One region of the Sulfitobacter alexandrii genome, then DNA from elsewhere that is predicted to be linked to it. Evidence: riboswitches for the same ligand, from Rfam matches in the RefSeq annotation. Region 1 holds a riboswitch; the other holds the start of a gene.
What was found. A riboswitch is a leader RNA that binds a small molecule or an ion and turns the genes downstream of it on or off. The one in region 1 is predicted to bind cobalamin.
Positions count from the first base shown of each region.

Region 2: it holds a riboswitch for cobalamin, as region 1 does, so the genes downstream of both, BOO69_RS17325 (CbtB domain-containing protein) here and BOO69_RS23335 (ABC transporter substrate-binding protein) in region 1, are expected to answer to the same signal.

Region 1 covers NZ_CP018076.1:2,431,595-2,434,796, reverse strand. The annotation lists gene BOO69_RS11945 (FecCD family ABC transporter permease) at 1-102, opposite strand, end outside; gene BOO69_RS23335 (ABC transporter substrate-binding protein) at 99-1,109, opposite strand; cobalamin riboswitch at 1,210-1,397, opposite strand; gene BOO69_RS11935 (hypothetical protein) at 1,523-2,104, shown strand; gene BOO69_RS11930 (ABC transporter ATP-binding protein) at 2,101-2,763, shown strand; gene BOO69_RS11925 (ABC transporter permease) at 2,760-3,202, shown strand, end outside.
Region 2 covers NZ_CP018076.1:3,540,539-3,543,740, forward strand. The annotation lists gene BOO69_RS17310 (DUF1636 family protein) at 1-317, opposite strand, end outside; gene BOO69_RS17315 (hypothetical protein) at 314-811, opposite strand; gene BOO69_RS17320 (CbtA family protein) at 819-1,511, opposite strand; gene BOO69_RS17325 (CbtB domain-containing protein) at 1,694-1,861, opposite strand; cobalamin riboswitch at 1,896-2,112, opposite strand; gene BOO69_RS17330 (hypothetical protein) at 2,225-2,926, opposite strand; gene BOO69_RS17335 (sulfatase-like hydrolase/transferase) at 3,117-3,202, opposite strand, start outside.

The sequences.
Region 1 (3,202 bases):
CAGCGGTGTCTCCCCGACCGCGGTGCCGATCAGTATGGTCGCCGCCAGCAAAACGGGTGCGAGCCAGAGGCCAAGACCGGCGCCGGTCCGCGCCCGCATCATTCGAACGTCATCCGGGACAGCGCGTCGGAAAGGGCGGCGAGCCCGCGGATCGAGCGCATCGTGGCGCTCATCGCGTGCGCGTCCATCTGCACGATCCGGCCATTCCGAACCGCCGTCATCCGGCTTGCAACCGGATCGGTGCGCAGAAAGTCGAGCTTCCGGTCGACGTCGTCCGCCGGGTAGCGGCGTCGATCCATGTAGGCGACGACGATGATATCGGGATCGCTGCGCGCGATGCTTTCCCAGCCCACCGTGGGCCATTCCTCGTCCGAGGCGATGACATTCTCGATCCCCAGCTTGGACATCATGTAGCCCGGCGCGCCGAGTCGCCCCGCCACGTAGGGATCGCTCTCGACCTCGGGCGAGGAAAACCAGAACACGGCCGACAGACCCTCGGGCAGGTCCAGTGCCGCCGCTTTGCCGATCGCGGCGCTCTCCGTCGCCTGCAATTCCTTGACGAGCCGTTCGCCCGCGGGCCCGACATCGAAGATCGCCGCGAGTTCGCGGATGCCCTTGTAGATCGCCGCAGGCTGGAACGCGCCGGTCCGCGTCCCGTCGCCGCCGGTGCGGTTGTCCTTGGTATCGCAGTCGGCGGGCAGGACATACGTCGGGATCCCCAGATCATGGAACATCCCGCGCGTGCCGACGCTGCCGGTGGGGCCCACGTGCCATTCATATTGCGCCGCCACCAGACCGGGCTTTTTCGCGACCACGCTTTCGAAGCCGGGATCGTTGTCGGCGAGTCGTTCGATCCGGGCGTCCACCTCTGCATATTCGGGCAGGACCGGGGTGAACCAGGCCGCCGTGCCAGACACCTTGGGCGCAAGGCCCAGCGCATAGAGAATTTCCGTCGCGGCCTGGCCGATGGTGACGGCGCTTTCCGGCGGGGCCGCGAACGTCAGATCGACGCCGCAGTTCACGAGGTTCAGGGGGTAATCCGTGTCCTGCGCATGAAGCGGCAGCGCGGCAGCGGCCAGCAAGATGCCGGCGATCAGGGTATTCTTCATCCAATCCGTCCCGTCAGATGGACCGGCAGGGATGTACGCGAAACAAGGGATGGCCGGATGACCACGTCAGGTTTCCCGCTCCGGCACACCCCGTCCGGTCGTGATTTCTCTCGTGTCGGCAGGTCTCCTGACTGGCGGGTCGCGGCACCTCTCGCCTTCCCGGGCGTGGCCCAGTGGCTGTTGAGAGGCGCTCGCCGCCTACAGTTGCGGGGGCAGTTCCGTTTCCCGGCCGGGGCCGGTACGGATTCCCTTTTCATCCCGAAGGAAACCGACGCCTTTCTGCTAGCAGCGGGTGCGGGGCGCGGCAAGGCCGAACGGTCGCGGTCCCCGCCGGTCGGCGGACCTGACGTTGCATGTCGCAACGAGCGCTCTATGCTTCTGCCGGTGAACCAGTAAGGCGGTGTTGTCGTAAAATGTTGAGGAACCTCGTCGTCGCGGGCCTGTTGATCGGCGGCCTTGCCATTCTCGGCTGGTCCTTCGCAGGGTCCGGTCAGGATCGCGCGGCCTCTGCGGATGGCATGTCGGCGCAGGAATTCTCAAGCGAAAGCCCGCTGCTGCTGCCCGGCATCCTCGCCACGGTCTACGAAGCATTCGGCGAGACCGACGAGACGGCGATCTACGACCGGCTGGCGGATGTCGCCAGCGGCCCGGCGCTGGAACAGCTCTACCTTGAACGCGTCGGCGCCATGGCGGGCGGCGGCCTGAACCCGGACCAGGAAATTCATGAAGTCTCGCTTTCGGGGCTGAGCGCCCGCCCCAAGGGTGACACAGTGGAAATCACGGCGAAATGGCGCGTTCTGGGCGTGGTCGGCCATTCCGAACACATGCACATGCGCGGCAATGCCTATGCCGCCGATCTGGTGATGGCGCCGGACGGCGGCACATGGAAGATCGACGGCTTCACCCTCACGGACGTGGACCGCAGCGATGCCGGCACGTTGGAGCGGAACGCCGATGCCCCGCAGGCCGCTTCCATGGCGGAGGAAGAAGGGTGATCGCGGCGCGCGACATCGCCTTTGCCTACCCGCGCGGCGGCTTTGCCCTCAAGGTGTCGCAGCTTGACGTGGCCCCTGCGGAACGGGTGGGCGTGATCGGGCCAAGCGGGACCGGCAAGACGACGCTGCTGAACCTGCTCGCCGGCCTTTCACGGCCCGATGCGGGCACCCTCAGCGTCGCCGGCACCGATCTGACCGCGCTCGGGGAGGCGGGTCGCCGGCGGTTCCGCGCGACGCACGTGGGGTTCATCTTTCAGAATTTCGCTCTGGTCGATTACCTGAACGCCTACGAGAACATCCTCTATCCCTACCGCGTCGGCCTTGGCCTCAAGCTCGACTCCCAGGTGCGGGAGCGCGCCCATGCGCTGGCCGATGCCTGCGGCATTGCGAACCGGCTCAAGAGCCACCCACAGGCATTGTCAGGCGGCGAACAGCAGCGTGTCGCGATCTGCCGTGCGCTGGTCACCCGGCCCCGGCTGATCCTCGCGGACGAAGCGACGGGGAACCTCGATCCCGAGACCAAGGAGGTCATTCTCGACCTGCTGTTCGCGCGCGCGGCGGAGATGGAGGCGACGGTGCTGGCAGTCACCCACGACCACGACCTGTTGCCGCGCTTCGACCGGGTGATCGACTTTTCCACGCTTCGGCAGGCCGCATGAACGCGCTTTTCCTCGCCTTTGCGCATCTGCGCTGGACCTGGGTGCGCAGCACGGTGCTGGTGATCGTCGGCGCGCTGATCCTGTCCGTGCCGATGGTCACGCAGGTCCTGCTGCGCGGCTCCGAGGACGCGCTGACCCGCCGGGCCGAAGCGACACCGCTGGTGCTGGGCGCGCGCGGCAGCCAGACCGACCTCGTCATGAATGCGGTCTACTTTTCCGCGGACCGTGCGCCGCCGGTGACCCGCGCTGCCGAAGATGCGGTCTGGGACAGCGGGCTGGCGTTGCCGATCCCCCTGCATACCGCTTTCCAGAGCAATGGCGCACGGATCGTGGGCACCTCGCTCGACTATTTCGACTTTCGGGGGCTGAAGGTCGAAACGGGGCGGCAGATCGCACTTCTGGGCGAGGCCGTTCTCGGGGCACAGGTCGCCGAACGGCT
Region 2 (3,202 bases), 1.1 Mb from region 1:
CGGAAGATCACGGGCCGCTCGCGCCAGGGCACCAGCCCGTCGGACGTCGCGGCATAGGCGGTGGCGCCGGCCAGGATGTCGGGAGCGTCGGCCACGGAAAGCCGACCGTAGACATAGGTCCATTTACCCGGCTCGGACAGCGCGACGGCAGCGCCTTGGCTGCAGGCGGAAAGACAGGCCACGCCGACGATCTCGACACCCTCGGGCGCGCCCGCGTCGGTCAGCGCGGCGTGCAGAAGGGCGCCGGGGCGCGGCGCGTCTTCCTCCAGAACCTCGCCCGCTCGGCAGGTGGTGCAGACATAAAGCGTGGCGGTCATTGCACATCCACCCTCGTGATCGCCGAAACGGGCTTCCCGCCAACGACCAGCGGATGGTGATCGTTGCTGTTCAGGGTCACTTCTATGTCGACATTGCCCTCCGGCAGACCATCGAGATGGGTCCACGCGCCGTAGATACGCCCCAGCTTGACCCCGTTCGCATAGACATGGGCATGGCCCTGGCCGGGCCGATGGTCGCGGCTGGCGTTTTCCGGCGAGAATTCGAAGTTCTCGACCATGACATGCAGGTTGTAGCCCGCCATCGGGTCGGGGGTGACCGCGATCCGAACCTCCGGCGCGTTCTCTGCCGAAAGCTCTATCGGGGTTTCATGCTGCGCCGCGTGATCGCCGCTGTCGTGGGCCATGCCTGCATGATGCGCCGGATCGGCGTGGTCATGACCGTCGAAGGTGATCCCGTTGCCCGCCGCGAAGGCAAAGCCGAGACCGCCGCCGAAGATCAGCCCGATAACGAAAAGTGCAAGCGTCCTGTTCATCGCGCCCTCATGCCGCCTGCGCGGCATGTTCCCCTTCGCGCTGCCAGAAGTAGCCCGCGAAGGAACCGAGCAGCACCCACGCCGCCAGACCGATGCCCAGCGCCCGTGCGGCGAAAAGCGCACCGATCTCGGTCGGGACGGGGCCGGTAAAGGTCTCCGGCTCGGGCGCGCCGATCAGGTGCGGCGCCGCGAGAAGCAAGGCCGCAGCGCCCCATGCCGCCCAGTTCTGCCCGAAGGCCAGAAGCCAGAGCGCTATGCAGGCGCTGATCGCGGTGCCGAACCACCAGATTTGCCGAAGCGTCACGTCGGCGGCGGCTACGCCCGGCACCTCCGGGGCGAGGGAGAAACCGGGCGCCAGATGGAAAGCCACGAAACCGGCAACCCCCCAGAGGATACCCCAACGCCCGTCGATCCGCGCGCCACGATCCTCGCCAAAGCTCATCGCGGCCACGAGAATCAACGCGTAGCCGGTGTAGGTCAGCATGGTGAAAATCACGCTCAGCCCGTCCCGCATCAGGTCGAAGCCCGGCAGGGCCGGATGGGCGCTGACCGCCTCGGCGCCAAAATGCACCAGTTCGCCGCTCTCGTAGAGCTCGGCATGCAGCAGCACCGGCTGCACGAACATCAACTGGAGCAGGCCGATGATCGCACCCGAAAGCGCACCGGCGAAAAGAGCGGAAATCAGAAACCGTGACGTCATGACGAGTCCTATAAATCTTTGCAGGCAACGCGACGACATCCCATCAATACGAACACGCCGCCGGATTACGGCAGCGTTCTAGGCTGATAGACGGGTCGGTCCGCGTTGCGTTTCTTGCCACCGGGCCGTGCTTGGGTCAGCGCAAGGCGTCGCTTTGCGCCGGTCCCTCGCGGCCTTGCGGATCAGTGGCAGGGAAAACCTGTCGCATGGCGCACGTCATGCGCGGCATCATGCAGCGCGGCGGCCTGTACGTGCCCGGTCAGCGTGATCAGCGCGATGCCCAGCGCGGCGGCGAACACCGCGGGAACGAAGCGGCTGGCGCTCAGCGACTTGGCGGTCAATGTGGTCATGGTCTTCTCCTTACCGTCACACCCGACGGCCCGTTTGCGTTTCACATGCCTGGCAGGTCTCCTGGCTCGCGAGTCGATGCCCTTGCCCGCCTTCCCTGACCGGATGGTCAAGTGGCACGTTGGACAAGGGCTCTCCGCTTACAGTCGCGGGGGCGGCTTCCGCTTCGGACCGGCTGGCCCTTACGGAATTCCCTGTTCGGTTCCACACCCGATCGGGCGCTTTCGGGAACACCAAGCCGGATCAATGTCGCATTTCACCCGTTTCAAGGCAAGGCTCATTCACGACCGGTCATGCTTCAAATGCGCAGCGCGCGCCTTAACAGACAGTCGGGAGATCGGCGGATCGGACAAAACCGGCGCAATTCATGGCGCCGTGCGCGGACCGCACCAGTTAAAGTCGCGCATCACCGACTCGCCCTGCTCGATCAGGCCCAAGCGTTTCGGCGCCTTGACCTCGACGATGTCCCGGTAGGTCGACCGGCTTTGGTCGTATGAGGCCGTGCAGGTCTGGTCGATGACATGAGTACGACCCTCCGCGTGGATCTCGACCGCATCGCATCCGTTGCTTTTCGCGCCAAACAGGCCGCGCCCGTCGTACACACGCCACGAAGCGTTCGCAGGATTCGCGCAGGTCTCGCCAGCCTGCACCCAAAGCCCGGTCGGCACCGGCAGGGGGCCTTGGCCATGAACGGCGGAGTCGCCTTGAGCAGCCCCCCGTTCGGTCGCGCAGCGCACGAGATCGACCGGTTCGCCCTCTTGCGTCTTGAATGTCAGTCGGTCCGGACCCGCCCGTTGGGTCAGTCGATAGTATGTCCGTTCCCGGTCGCCGATTTCTGCAGCGCCTTCGAGTTGCAGGAAATCGGCGGCCACGAAGGTCACGGGACCGGTCCGGTCAACCTCGCGGACAATCGCGTCACCGGCAAAGGTGTCGATCCGGTCCGCCGAAATGTCGATTTGCGTGATAGATGTGCCTGTACGCGCGCACTCGTTCTCAGAAACATCCCAGCTGCCCTGTACCTCCGCTGGCAAGAACTGGGCAGCAACGGGGGCCGCCGAAACTGCCATCGCAGCGCCACAAAGGGCTGAAATCCAAAGCCGCATGGCCTCTCTCCCATTTTGTCCGCTGTCGGGACAACGAGGCGGCTTGCATTTCGTTCGAGCACGATCAGGTGATTTCGAGTCCGGCGGCCCCTTTGCGGAGCATGTTCTTTGGCCTTGCAGTTGCCCGCCCTCGAGAACCGCAACAGTCCCGGTCTCAGCGCTCGCGTTTGTCGGTGGCTTTGCGGCCGATGTATTTGGCAGCGGTATCGTTGGAGGCTTCAGTGGCATCCACGACACCGA